Posidoniimonas polymericola: one gene and its partner. The protein of the gene in region 2 interacts with the protein of the main gene of each other region in a pairwise test. Links are inferred from orthologs where the notes say so. Each region holds a gene or a part of one and is shown on either strand. Other genes may lie near its edges.

The links.
Region 1: the proteins of Pla123a_RS10995 (region 2) and Pla123a_RS10345 interact in binary tests that used the Escherichia coli proteins (3 or more experiments, as listed by UniProt). The link is inferred for Posidoniimonas polymericola from one-to-one orthologs.

What each region holds. Positions count from the first base shown.
Region 1 is NZ_SJPO01000004.1:305,506-312,475, forward strand. What follows is about bases 1,590-4,395. They hold Pla123a_RS10345 (diacylglycerol/lipid kinase family protein), read right to left. Parts: upstream 3,540-4,395; coding sequence 2,640-3,539; downstream 1,590-2,639. Other genes in these bases: Pla123a_RS10335 (lysophospholipid acyltransferase family protein), read right to left, coding at 1,590-1,724; Pla123a_RS10340 (metallophosphoesterase family protein), read left to right, coding at 1,767-2,609; Pla123a_RS10350 (catalase), read right to left, coding at 3,626-4,395. Outside these bases: Pla123a_RS10325 (ZIP family metal transporter), read left to right, coding at 1-406; Pla123a_RS10330 (hypothetical protein), read right to left, coding at 417-905; more of Pla123a_RS10335, read right to left, coding at 984-1,589; more of Pla123a_RS10350, read right to left, coding at 4,396-5,677; wrbA (NAD(P)H:quinone oxidoreductase), read right to left, coding at 5,737-6,348; Pla123a_RS10360 (hypothetical protein), read right to left, coding at 6,634-6,870. UniProt on the Escherichia coli protein: In vitro phosphorylates phosphatidylglycerol but not diacylglycerol; the in vivo substrate is unknown.
Region 2 is NZ_SJPO01000004.1:470,237-477,137, reverse strand. Bases 1,153-4,107 are described here. They hold Pla123a_RS10995 (citrate synthase), read left to right. Parts: upstream 1,153-1,964; coding sequence 1,965-3,251; downstream 3,252-4,107. Other genes in these bases: Pla123a_RS10990 (hypothetical protein), read left to right, coding at 3,487-4,083; Pla123a_RS11000 (hypothetical protein), read left to right, coding at 1,229-1,543. Also shown: Pla123a_RS11010 (serine/threonine-protein kinase), read left to right, coding at 1-636; Pla123a_RS11005 (hypothetical protein), read right to left, coding at 645-863; Pla123a_RS10985 (aldehyde dehydrogenase family protein), read left to right, coding at 4,211-5,629; Pla123a_RS24600 (endonuclease domain-containing protein), read left to right, coding at 5,722-5,982; Pla123a_RS10975 (iron-containing alcohol dehydrogenase), read left to right, coding at 6,200-6,901.

The sequences.
Region 1 (6,970 bases), 170 kb from region 2 along the record:
GTCGGACTTCATCCCCGAAGCGATGGCCCTCGGCGCCTCGTTCGCGCTGGGCGAGAACACCGGGCCGCTGCTCGCCGGGCTGATCGCCCTGCAGAACCTGCCGGAGGGATTCAATAGCTACCGCGAGCTGGTCGACTCAACCGACTGGCAGGGCCGTAGGCTCGTGGCGGCGTTCGCCGCGATGGCGCTGGTCGGCCCCGCTGCGGGCATGGTCGGCTACCACCTGCTGTCCGATTCGCCGCGGGTAGTGTCGGGGGTCATGCTGTTCGCGGCGGGCGGCATCCTGTACCTGACTTTCCAGGACATCGCGCCCCAGGCCCGGCTCGAGAACCGCTGGGCGCCATCGCTCGGCGCCGTGGCTGGTTTTCTGCTGGGCCTGATCGGCGAGATGCTGGTGTCGGCATGAGCGACGGCGCCTAGCGGAGCGAGTCCACTGTCTTGAGCGTGGTCGCCTTCTTGAGGGTCGACACCATGCGGATGTCGGTGATCAGGCCTAGGCGTTCCTCCCACCACTGGGCGCCTTCCTCGGCCTCGGCAAGGGTGGCGTAGGTTTCGATATACTCCCAGCGGGGCTCGGCGAGTCCCTCGAAGAAGTCGACCGAGATCAAGTTGTCGGCGTCCATCGAACCGAGCCGCGGGTCGGTCAGGTGCTGGAGCATGCGGATCCATTCCCGCTCGGCGGCCGCCTTGGTGTCGAAGCGGTAGCTGACCCGCTGATAACCGTCTTCCCAAGTCCACAGCATGAACCACGCGGTGGCGGTTTCGGGCTCGGCAACGTAGAGCTCGAAGTCGTACGACGCGTCGACCGCGTCGGCGAGCGAGACCGAGTCGGTCTGGCCGAACGCGGTGGGGGTTAGAAACGAGAGGGGCAGCAGCAGGGCCGCGGCAAGTAGCGAGGACTTCATGACGACGCTCCATTCGTGTTCGGGTGGGGAAGCAACCTTCGTGCTCTCGCCCCCTCGTACGAATACAGCCCGCCGGTGTTACGCGGGGTCGGCGGTCGCCTCGCCATCGCGGAGCCGCTCTAGCCGCTCCCGCAGTGTTTCGACGCATGCGTCGACCCGCTGCTGCTCGTCGCACTCCTGGCAATCGAGGTCGGCGGCAGTAAACGGCCGTCCAATCCGGACCTCGATCGGCGAGAACGGCCGCAGCCACAGCGAGCCCGGCGTCAGGGCGTGGTACGCGCCCTCTATCCAGATGGGCACGACGGGGACCTCGAGGTGCGTCATCAGCAGGCCGACGCCCGCCTTCAGCGGCTGCAGGCTGCCATCGCGGGTGCGGGTCCCCTCCGGGAACCAGACGAGGTTTTCGCCGCGTCCCAGCACGGCCGACGCGGCGGCCAGCGCCGAGGTGTTCCGCTCGATAGGCACCGTTTTTGCTAACCTATTGAAGAACCGCCGCCCCGCGTGCCTGAGGACGGCGCCTTGTCGGCCCGCCCAGCGGGTCGCGTCGAGCGTCTGGTCGGGGAGCGCGGCGAACAGCACCGCCCCGTCCAGCGAGCTGGTATGGTTGGGGGCCAGAATAAGCGGGCCTTTGTCCGGCAGGTTCTCTAGTCCGACGACTGAGAACCGGAACAGCAGCCGCATCAGCCGGCGGTTGGCGGTAATGAACACCCGCCGCAGCCACGCCCGCCAGGGCGGCAGCGGCTGGAGCCACTTCCGCTGCTGATCGGTCAGAAACTGGTCGGGCTTCTCGAGGTATTCGGCGGCTGCGGTGGCTTCCATGGACGTTATTCAATTCGATTCGACACACGCCTACGAGGACGCATGCTCTCTCTGATGCAAATTTCGGACCTCCACTTCGGCCCGTACTTCCTGCCGAAGGTCAGCGAAGCGGCCCTGCGGGCCGCGCACGACCTGCAGCCAGGCGTGATGGTCGTCAGCGGTGATTTTACCCAACGTGCCAAGCCAAGCGAATTCCAGGACGCCCGGCGGTTCCTGGACGCCCTGCCGCAGGTTCCGACCGTCGTCACGCCCGGCAACCACGACGTGCCGCTGTACCGCGTGTGGGAGCGTCTGACGGCGCCCTACCGCAACTACCACGAGCACATCAGCCGAGAGCTCAACAGCACGCTGCACGTGGACGGGGCGACCATTGCCTCGCTCAACTCTGCCTCTCCGTACCGCGCGATCACCAACGGACGCATCCACAACACCCAGCTCGACTACTGCGAGCAGGCCCTCTCCGCCGCGCCGGACGGCGACCTCCGCATCGTCGTGGCCCACCACCACTTCGCCCCCGCGCCCGACTACGAGCAGACCGAGGTCATGCCGAAGGCCAAACGGGCGATGGACCGGTTCGAGACGCTGGAGGTCGACATCATCATGGGCGGCCACCTGCACCGCGCCTACATCGGCAACTCGCTCGACATCTACCCCGGCGCCGAGCGGCAGCGCGGCATCATCATCTGCCAGTGCGGCACCACCACCTCCCGCCGGGGCCGCGCCCGCGAGCGGGAGAAGAACTCGTTCAACTTCCTCGAGGCGACCGACCACTCGATCACGGTCACTCACTGGATGTACTTCTCCGATGCGGAGCGATTCGAACCGATCGGCCGGCTCGAGTACCCCCGCTGGCCCGGCCGCTCGCTGCCCGCGGCCCCCCAATAGCGGCCATCGGAAGCGGCCATCGAATAGCCGTTACGGGATAACGACCTCCAGCGCGTCCGGCACGGCCTCGAACTCGAACGGCTGCCCGGTGAGCGTCTCGCCGTCGGCGAGGAAGCGGAGCTCCGGATTGGCCTCGACTCGGAGCTTGCGGGTCCGCAAGAACGTGACGCGGTCGTCCTCGAGGTAGTCGCCCAAGAAGAACTCGGCGCTGATGGTCGCCAGATCGAGCGGCGTGCCGTCCTCGACCAGCACCACGTCCAGCAGGCCGTCGTCCATCCGCGCCCGCGGAGCCACCTGCAGTCCGCCGGCGGCGAACTTGCCGTTGGCGACCATCACGTTCCACAAGCTGAGGTTGAGCTCGCCGCCGTCGTGCTCGAGCCGCGTCTGGTAGCCGGTCAGGTCGGCCATCACCGGCAGGGCGTTCCGCAGGTAGCACCACGGCCCCCACGCGGCCTTGTCCTCGTGCCGCAGGCACTCGATGACGCGGTCGCTGTTGCCGCCGCTTGCGACGCACGTGAAGTACTGCTGCTGGCCGTCGCAGGTCGCCTTGGCGAGGTCGATATTTGCCCGCCTGCCCGAGCCGAGCGCGGCGTACGCCTCGCGTGGCGTGAGCGGCACCCCAAGTGCCCGGCAGAGGTTGTTCGCGGTGCCCAGCGGGATCAGCCCCAGCGGCGGCCGGGACGGCTGCTGCATCATGGTATTGATCACCGCGTTGATGGTGCCGTCGCCGCCGGCGGCGACAACCATGCTCGCTTTCTCGCACGCCTCGCGGACCGCCCGCTCGCCCTCGGCGGAGTTGTGCGTTTCGACAAACACCAGCCGCTCACCGAACATCCGCTCGAGTTGGCCGCGCGGGTCCGAGTCTGGGTTCGCGGGGCCCGCCGTGGCGTTGCGGAGCACGTAGACGGGCGCGTCGGCAGCTGAGGGCATGGCGGGTTGACTTGGGGATGCTTGCATAACAACGTTCCTCCTTGGGTTGACTTGTGCAATAGCCTCACGGACTCATGGTCGCAAGGTCATGCACGCTCCCAGACACGGTGCTGCTTGGCCCAGCCGATGAACTTCTCAAAGCCGTCGTCGACCGCAACCACGCCCTTCGCTTCGGCGTCGACGCCGGCGGCCTCGAGCAGCGGCTGCGCCGCCGCGGTGTACCCGATCGCCTTGAGGTGCGAGTTGGCCATCCGCAGCCAGTCGGCGGCGGCCGCCTGCTTGCCGAGCAGCGCGTCGGCGTCGTCGGTCGGCGCCACAATCACGGCGTCGAACAAGGCCGACGGGGCGCCGTCGAGGAAGTCGTCGGGCGTGACCTCCTGGCCGCTGCTGTCCTTGAACGGCCCGGCCGCCGGCGCGATGACGGCAACCGTCGCCTCCTCGGCTTCCACCGCCTCACGCAGCTCCTTGAGTAGCTTGGCGTCGACCCCCTCGGTGGTCAGGATTGCGATCTTTTTGCCCGCGATCGACTCCGGCGCCACGCGGTACTGCGACAGCGGCGCCGAGGGCTTCGCGTCGCGGACCTTGGCTGCTGGCTCGATCTTGTCGGCCTGGCCGACCATGCCGAGCTTGGTCGCCACGTTCTCGGCCAGGTCCTCGTCGATCAGCTTCAGGTGGCCCAGCATCCGCCTACGGACCTTCAGCTCCTTGCACTTGCCGAGCTCGAACGCCAGGCCGCCGGCGATGTGCTCCTGCTCGACCTCGAGCATCGACTTGTAGAACATCCGGGCCTGCGTGTAGTGGTCCCGGAAGCTCTCCGGCCGGGTCCGCATCTTGTCGCCCGCCTCGGGGACCGGGGCGCTGGCGAAGCCGGTCTCCGGGCACTCGCGGGGGGCGCCGTTGTCGAGCGTGTTCGGCTCGTTCGCCACCCGGCCGTTGGGCACGAAGGTCTGCATGTGGCCGTCGCGTTGGAAGTTGGCGATCGGGCACTTCGGCTGGTTGATCGGGATCTGGTGGAAGTTGGGGCTGCCAAGCCGCGACAGCTGCGTGTCGAGGTACGAGAACAGCCGCCCCTGCAGCAGCGGGTCGTTCGAGAAGTCGATGCCCGGCACCACGTGCGACGGGCAGAACGCGACCTGCTCGGTCTCGGCGAAGAAGTTGTCGACGTTGCGGTCGAGCACCATCTTGCCGAGCGGCCGCAGCGGCACGAGCTCCTCGGGGATCAGCTTGGTGGGGTCGAGCACATCGAAGTCGAATTTGGCGGCCTCCTCCTCGGTGAACGCCTGCACGCACAGCTCCCACTCGGGGTAGTCGCCCGCCTCGATGGCGTTCCACATGTCGCGGCGGTGGAAGTCGGGGTCGGCGCCGGAGATCACCACGGCCTCGTCCCACACCAGCGAGAAGGTCCCCAGCTTTGGCCGCCAGTGGAACTTGACGAGCGTGACCTCGCCCTCCTCGTTGATGAAGCGGAACGTGTGGATGCCGAAACCCTCCATCATCCGCAGCGACCGCGGGATCGCCCGGTCCGACATCACCCACATCAGCATGTGCATGCTCTCGGGGATCAGCGAGACGAAGTCCCAGAACGTGTCGTGCGCGGACTGCGCCTGGGGGAAGTCGCGGTCGGGGGCCGGTTTGACGGCGTGGATCAGGTCCGGAAACTTGATGGCGTCTTGAATGAAGAACACCGGGATGTTGTTGCCGACCAGATCGTAGTTGCCCTGCGAGGTGTAGAACTTAACGGCGAAGCCACGCACGTCCCGCGCGGTGTCGGGCGAGCCCTTGCTGCCGGCCACGGTCGAGAACCGCGCGAACACCGGCGTCTTGACGCTCGGGTCCTGCAGGAACGCCGCCTTGGTCAGCTCGGCGTGCGACTCGTAGCACTGGAAGTAGCCGTGGGCGCCGTAGCCGCGGGCGTGCACCACCCGCTCCGGGATCCGCTCGTGGTCGAAGTGCGTGATCTTCTCACGCAATAAATGGTCCTCGAGCAGCTGCGGTCCGCGGGGCCCGACCGTCAGTGTGTTCTGGTCGTCGCTGACCGGGACGCCCTGGTTGGTGGTCAGGCGGCCCTCGGCGCTCTTGGCCGTCTGGTGGGGTTCGCCGCCGGCGCCGGTGTGGGACTCGGGTTCCTTGGATGCCATCGACTCAACTTTCTAAAGTTTTGCTTGTGGTGGTTGAATCTCGCCGTTGCACGAGCAGCCTAGCCGGCCAGCTTCTTGGCGATCTTCGCGACGTGCTCGCCCTGGAAGCGGGCGATCGACAGCTCGTTCTCCGAAGGCTGCCGCGAGCCGTCGTCCTTGGCCATGGTGGTGGCGCCGTAGGGCGTGCCGCCCGAGATCTCGCCCATCTCCGACAGCCCCTCGCAGCTGTAGGGCACTCCCACTACCAGCATGCCGTGGTGCAGCAGCGTGGTGTGGAAGCTGGTGATGGTGGTCTCCTGCCCGCCGTGCTGGCTGGCAGTCGACGCGAACACGCTGCCCGGCTTGCCGACCAGGGCGCCCTTCTTCCATAGCCCGCCGGTCGAGTCGAGGAACGACCGCATCTGCGCCGCCATGTTGCCAAAGCGGGTCGGCGTGCCAAAGATCACCGCGTCCGCCTCGGCAAGGATGTCGGTGGTCGCCTCGGGCACGTCGGCGAACGCCTGACGGGCCTCCAGCGCGCCCATCTTCTTCAGCACCTCGTCGGAGAGCGTCTCCGGGACCTGATAGACCGAAACTTCGGCGCCGTCGACGCTCTTGGCCCCCTCGGCGACCGCCTCTGCCAGTTGGTAGACATGTCCGTAGGTGCTGTAGAAGACGATCGCGATTTTCATCGTGGAAGAACCTGCTGCCGGGGGTGAACGCTGACGGAAATCTTGCCGGACGCGTAGTGCGCATCCGAAGCAAGGGTCAGCAGTCCGGTAGCAGGGCGTGTGCCAATCGTGACGAGGCCGTCCGCAAACGATCCAATTGGCGCGTGTGGGCCCTAAGGAATAGAGGACCCAAGCAATAGAGTGGCCGATGCGGCTAGGTCAGCAGCTGCCCACCGGTCGCCAAACGCCCGCTTCGGGCGTTTTGGAACCACGCTGCCACCAAGAGCGAGTGGCGTAGAGAGAAGACTACCAGAGCGAGAACTGGGACGGCTCCGGCGACTCGTCGTTCGCGAGCGCCACTTCTAGCCGACGAGCAATCTCGGCGCGGATCTGAAGGCGGATCCGCCAGCGGCGCCACGCCCCGGCGTTAACGAGCAGGGGCTCGTACTCCGTCCGAACCGCCGGCTCGATGACCGCCAGGTGCGTCGCGCAGACCGCGGCGTCGTAGCGGGCAGGGCCGTCGACGACGAAACCGGATTCCATCCCATCCTCCTTCGAGTCGCCTACATGGGACAGCAAGCCTGCTGGCCGGCAAGCCCCAGTTCTGCACCGAGTCTAGCACGGGGCCGGAGAGGGAAGCAAG
Region 2 (6,901 bases):
TGGACCTCCATCGACCTCAACGCGCTCCGCGGCGGCGGGCACGCCGCCACCGAGCAGCTCGACACGCTGATGAAGCAGGCCGCCAGGCTCTCGCCCGCCCGCTCAGGCTGGGGACGCGGGGCCGCGATCGTGGTGTTGATGCTGCTGGCGGGGGGGCTCATCGCCATGGCGACCCAGCCCGCTCCGCTGCTCCCGAAGCAGCGCGCGCCGGTCGCCGTTAAGGACGACGTCCTCAGCCAGCTGTTCCACGCCAAGCAGGTCGACACCGAGGCGGCCTGGCTGGCCGTCAAACAGAACTTCTCAGACCTCGACATCCTGCACGAGATGATGGCCGATCAAGGGCTCGCGCGGTGGAGCCTGAAAGAAGGACGCTACGAGTCGGCCCGCGACGTCTGCCTGCGGCTGTACGACATGGCCGGCGCGTCGGACGTCGCGGTGCGAAACTTCGCCGCCGCCGGGCTCACCATCGCGTTTGTCGGCATGGACTACTGGGACCAGGCCCGCGAGACGGTCGGTTGGTTCGACCCCGACTACCGCGCCGAGTTCGAATCCCTCGAGCCGCAACTCTCTCAGATGTACGACGAGGCCCTCAATCGGCTTGACGCCCGGCAGTTTGCCGAGCAGCCGTCGCCCTAGCCGCCACGCTACACCCCAGCGACCGCCTCGTCGCTCTTGGAGCGCTGCCGACGCCGCTTCCGCTCGCTCCGCCGGTGCGGGCCGCTCGGGAGGTTCGGCGAGTGCCGATCCGGCAGACGGCGTGCCCGGGCCTCGCTGAGCTTGTCGCGCAGCATCGTTGCGGCGATGAACGCCCATACGGCGAAGAACGCGGCGCCTAGGATCGATTGCAGCAGGCTGTACGGCAAGGAAGGGCTCTTGGGCTGGGGGTTCGCAGCCTCCGTGTGCGACGCGGGTTAGAAGTCGACACTGTTGCTTCTCATCGTCTCGCCCGAAGCGCTGAATCGAGGGGGGCGGGGCCCGCCGGCAGGGTCGTCGCAACCGTCACGGACGGCCCCGCGGGGCGCTTGGCAGGGGATCGTCTCATGGCCCAGGGATCGCACAGAGGTGGCATAAATAGCCCGCTCGTTTTGGCGATTAGTGCTGGAAGACGGCGGTAGAAAATGCTAGTATGACGCGAAGTGGTGTTCGGGTGTACACTATTCGTCCAAGGCAAGCGCCGCTGGGCGGCACCGATTCCCCTGTTCCCCCCCTATTTTCCCAGGATCTAGCAATGCTGCGTCCTTACGTTGTGGGTGAAATCGAACGGCTCTTGGGAGAAGGCGTCCTCTCGCGGCGCGAGATCGCCCGGCAGGTGGGCGCCAGCCGGGCGATCGTGGATCGCATCGCCAACGGCAGCCGGGCGGGCGTCGGGGTCGCCCCGGAGGCCCACTCGGGCAGCGACTCGGCAGAGCTGCTGCCGAACTACTCGCGGTGCCCTGGGTGTGGGATGCGGGTGGTGCTGCCGTGCGTCTATTGCCGGGCGGTGGCCTACGTGGGCCGCTGTCGACCGGGCCTGGCAGTCGGCAGCGAGCGTCGGGCGGCCTAACCAGCGGCTCTATCCGCTGCAACCGGAGCGACCGCCAGAGGATTCTTGATAAATCTGGCCGCAATCGACGGCCGGCCGGAACGGCGCAAGCGATGTTTGGTCGGCTTTGCCACTTGGCCACGAGACGGCGCGTCCGCCGGGCATAAACACCCCGGACGCGCCGTTGAGGCCGGGGCCTCTTGGCGGTGCTGCCCGCCGCGTTTGCTCGTCCCCGCCGTCGGCCCAATCGGCAGCGCCGCCCCCGCAAAACCGCGCCGCCACTCGGGCGAGATCTTGCAGGATCGCGGGGCAGGCGATTGCTGACCCGCACGCGAACCGGTTACACTACCGGCTCAGCGCGGGGCGCTCAGCAGACGGGCCCCCGCGACCTTAGTTCAACGTGCGGCACGAATTTCTAGCGACATAAACGAAGGAGTCCTCGATGGGTGAGGTAGGTCGGCTGACCGTCAGCGATAAACAAATAGACCTGCCCCTAGTCCGTGGATCCGAGGGCGAAGAAGCCTTCGATATCTCGTCGCTCCGCAAGGAGACCGGGCTCGTCACCCTCGACGAGGGCTTCGTCAACACCGGCTCGACCACCAGCGACATCACCTTCCTCGACGGCGAGCAGGGGATCCTCCGCTACCGCGGCTACCCGATCGAGGACCTGGCCGCCAAGTGCGACTTTGTCGAGGTCGCCTACCTGCTGATCTACGGCGAGCTGCCGACGAACGCTCAGATTGAAGACTTCCGCAACTCGCTGCGGCGGCACTCGCTGCTGCACGAGGACCTGCGGATCTTCTACGACGGCTTCCCCCGCGACGCCCACCCGATGGCCATCCTCAGCTCGGTGGTCGGCGCGCTCTCCACCTTCTACCAGGACCTGGTCAGCCTGACCGACCCGCAGGTCGTCGACACGACGATCCACCGCCTGCTGGCCAAGCTGCCGACCATCGCCGCTTACTCGCACAAGAAGTCGGTCGGCCAGCCGTTTGTTTACCCGGACAACTCGCTGTCGTACTGCGAGAACTTCCTGCAGATGATGTTCTCGGTCCCCAGCGAGCCGTACGAGATCGACCCCGATTTTGTCGAGGCGCTCAACCTGCTGCTGATCGTCCACGCGGACCACGAGCAGAACTGCAGCACCAGCACCGTGCGGATGGTCGGCTCGTCGGACGCCAACCTGTTCGCCAGCATCTCGGCCGGCATCTGCGCCCTGTGGGGCCCGCTGCACGGCGGCGCCAACGAGGCCTGTGTCGCGATGCTCGAACGGATTGTCCGCGACGGCGGAGACGTCAAGAAGTACGTCGACATGGCCAAGGACAAGAGCAACAACTTCCGCCTGATGGGCTTCGGCCACCGCGTCTACAAGAACTTCGACCCCCGCGCCCGCATCATCAAGGCGAGCTGCGAGAAGCTGCTCGCCAAACGCGGCATCGACGACCCGATGTTCGACGTCGCCAAGCAGCTGGCCGACACCGCGTTGTCCGACGAGTACTTCATCGAGCGGAAGCTCTACCCGAACGTCGACTTCTACTCCGGCGTCATTTACCGCGCCATCGGCATCCCGGTCGAGATGTTCACCGTGATGTTCGCCATCGGCCGCCTGCCGGGCTGGATCGCCCACTGGCTCGAGATGCGGCGCAGCCCCGGCAAGAAGATCTGCCGCCCCCGTCAGATCTACACCGGCCCGCAGGAGCGGGCCGTGGTGCCGATCGAGCAGCGCTAGGCCGCTGCCCTGCGCCCGCCTGCCTGGCGGCACGTCGACCAGGTCCTTGCGGGACGGACGCGCCAGCAGCGCTGCGCCTGCGGCCTGTTCAGCCTGTGCGGCCGACGCAAACGGGTGCAGGTTCCCACACGCCCGGCGAGTCCGGGGATGCGTACGCTATGCTTGCGGTGTGCAATTGGCGGACGTTCTCCCCGGGGGCTGTATGCGACAATTCTGGCTGTGCTGCTTCGGCGTCATGCTCCTCGCACCCGAAGCGGTCGCCGCGCCCGAGGGCTACGAGGTCATCCCGTCGGAGATCGAGTTGACGATCGGCCGCAGCAAGCACCTGGTGGCCGAAGGGGTCACCAGCACCGTGCGGATCAACGGGCGCGACGTCCCCGTGAAGGTCGTCCGCCGCCCGGCGAAGAAGCTCAGTGTCGACAGCTTCTCGTTCAGCTACCCGTCGAGTTTCACGCTGCTGAGCAGCGCGAGCGCGGGCGACCCCGAGTCGGCGTCGTGGATGCTCAAGGGCAAGACCTGCCAGATCACCGTGCACCGCAAGGCGAAGAGCACCACCCTCAGCTTCCTCACCGACCACATGGCGGAGTTCTACGAGGGGCTGTCGGACGTGTCCGACCTGAGCCGCGGCTCGGCGACCCTGACCGTCCGCGGGAAACGCCAGCCGGGCGTGCGTTTTACGATGAAGACCTCGCGCGAGGGCCTGACGTTCCACGACTACTTCCAGCTGCCGGTGTCGTCCTCGCGGTACAGCTACTTTCTCGTCATCCACTCCGCGCTGGGCGACTCCTCCGAAGAGCAGGCCCGCAGCATGATCGGCACGACCCTCCGGTAGCGGGCAGGCTGCGTCAATGCGGCGGGTGGGCGGTCTGTTCCACCGCGCCTAGGATCCCGGTAGAATGCGAGAGCGTCCGCAATTGCGGGCCGCCCGCCTCTATTCTCCTGCCCCCTACCGGATCCAGATGATTGAGCTGCCAGCAATTCGTTGGGGCGAGCCCTACGAATCCCTCGAGGTTGACGAGGTCTCGCACTTCTACACCGGCGAGCCCATCGCCCGCGTGCACACGGTGGGCGCCGGCATCATCCGCCGCGACGCCAAAAAGGCCAAGAACGCCCGCCGGGCGCTGCAGGCGATGTCGCCGGCCGAGCTGATCGCCAAGTGCCGCCAGGCGGGCGAGCTGTTCGAGTCGGGCACGCTGACGGTCGGCGACTCGCAGCAGAGCCCGGCCGACTTCATCCAGCAGCAGTCGGCCACCACCGGCATGCCGGTCAGCATGTGCGAGGCGAACGTCTCGAAGAACGCCTTCATGCTGAAGAACCTGGAGAAGGTGCTCGAGTGCCTGACCCGCGGCCTGGACCTGAACATCCTGGCCCGCGGTTACGGCGAGGAGGGCCGCGGGGTCACGGTGAGCTACGCCGCGCAGTGCGACGCGCTCGGCGCCGTGCTCCCCAGCAACTCGCCCGGCGTGCACACGCTGTGGCTGCCGGTCGTCGCCCTGCAGATGGGCCTGGTGCTCAAGCCGGGCTCATCGGAACCGTGGACCCCCTACCGGGTTTACTCTGCTATGGTCGAGGCCGGCATCCCCGCCGAGGCGTTCTGCTTGTACCCGGGCGCGGGAGCCGAGATAGGCGGCGCGATCCTGGCGAGCTGCCGCCGCAGCATGATCTTCGGCGGGCCCCAGACGATCCAGCAGTACGAGGGCAACCCCCGGGTGCAGCCGCACGGCCCCGGCTACAGCAAGATCCTCCTTGGCGACGACTGCGTCGACCAGTGGGAGGACCACCTCGACATGATGGCCGAAAGCGTGCTCAAGAACGGCGGTCGCAGCTGCATCAACTGCAGCAGCATCTACGCCTCGCGGCACACCAAGGAGATCGCCGCGGCGCTCGCCGAGCGGCTCGGGCCGATCGAGGTCCTCCCGCCCGAGGACCCCAAGGCAGAGCTGGCGGCGTTCACGATCCCCGGCGCCGGCCCGGCCATCTGGGCCGCGCTCGAGGCCGACATCAAGGACCCCCAAACCACGCACATGACCGAGAAGTACGGCGAGCGGCTGGTCGAGAAGTCGCCGGTCGCCTACCTGCGGCCGGTCGTGCTGCACTGCGCCAGCCCCGAGGCGCCGGCCGCCAACAAGGAGTACATGTTCCCGGCGGTCAGCGTGGTCGAGTGCCCGCAGAACAAGATGCTGTCGGCAATCGGCACGACCCTGATCGGCACCGCGGTGACCAACGACGAGTCGTTCCGCGCCGACCTGATCGACTCCACCGACATCGACCGCCTGAACCTCGGCCCGATCCCGACCCCGCAGGTCGACTGGCTGCAGCCGCACGAGGGCAACCTGATTGAGTTCCTGTACCGCAACCGCGCGGTGCAGGTAGCGTAGCGGGTGGCTGGCGATCGCGATGCCCCCGCGCAGCGGGGGTGAGCCGACAGTCCCCCTCCCCTTGATGGGGAGGGGCTAGGGGAGGGGTGAAGATGTACCGCGACCGCAACCAGCGCGATTTCGCCCGCAAGCTGCGTTGTGAGATGACCGAGGAAGAACGCCTGCTGTGGCGAGGCTTGCAGCGTCGGCAACTGGGTGGCCTGAAGTTCCGCCGCCAGGCGGCGATCGGCGCCTACATCGTTGACTTTGCTTGCTTCGACCGAAGAATTATTGTCAAGCTCGATGGAGGTCAGCACAACGATCCTGCCAAGCGGCAGTACGGTGAGCAACGGTCAGCGTGGCTACGAACGTAGGGCTACCGTGTGCTCCGGTATTGGAACTTCGACGTGAGTGACGATGTGGACGCTGTTATCGAGGCCATTTGGATAGCGGCGCAAGAGCAACCAGTGGGGCAGCCCCCCACCCCTAGCCCCTCCCCACCAGGGGGAGGGGGATGATCGCCTCGCTCCCGCTTCGCCGGAGCATCGCCCCACCGCCCGCCTAAAATCCACATCTGCGACTCCCCCACAAATGCTCCCCTTCGACTTCCACTGCCCCACCCGCACGCTCTTCGGCCCCGGACGGATCCAAGAGTTGGGTGATCTCGTCGCCCGGCTTGGCGCGCGGCGGGCGATGGTGGTCTCCGATCCCGGCATCATCCAGGCGGGGCACACCCAGCGGGGCGTCGACCACCTGCAGGCCGCCGGGTTCGAGACGCTCGTCTTTGACGGCGTGCAGGAGAACCCCACCACCGACAACGTCGACGCCGGTGTAGCGGTCGCCAAGGACTACCGGCCCGACGTGATTGTCGCGATCGGCGGCGGCAGCAGCATGGACTGCGCGAAGGGGATCAACTTCGTTTACTCGTGTGGCGGCCGGATGCAGGACTACTGGGGGGTCGGCAAGGCGACCGCCGAAATGCTGCCGATGGCGGCCGTGCCGACCACCTCCGGCACCGGCAGCGAGGCCCAATCGTTCGCCCTGATCTCCGACGTCGAGACCCACGCCAAGATGGCCTGCGGCGACAAGCGGGCCGCCTTCCGCCTGGCGATCCTCGACCCGGAGCTGACGCTCACGCAGCCGCCGATGGTCACCGCCCTAACGGGCATCGACGCCATCGCCCACACGCTCGAGACGCTCGTCACCAAGAAACGCAACCAGGTGTCGCACGCGTTCAGCCGCGAGGCGTGGCGGCTCCTCTCGCAGGGATTCCCGCGGGTGATCTCCGACCCG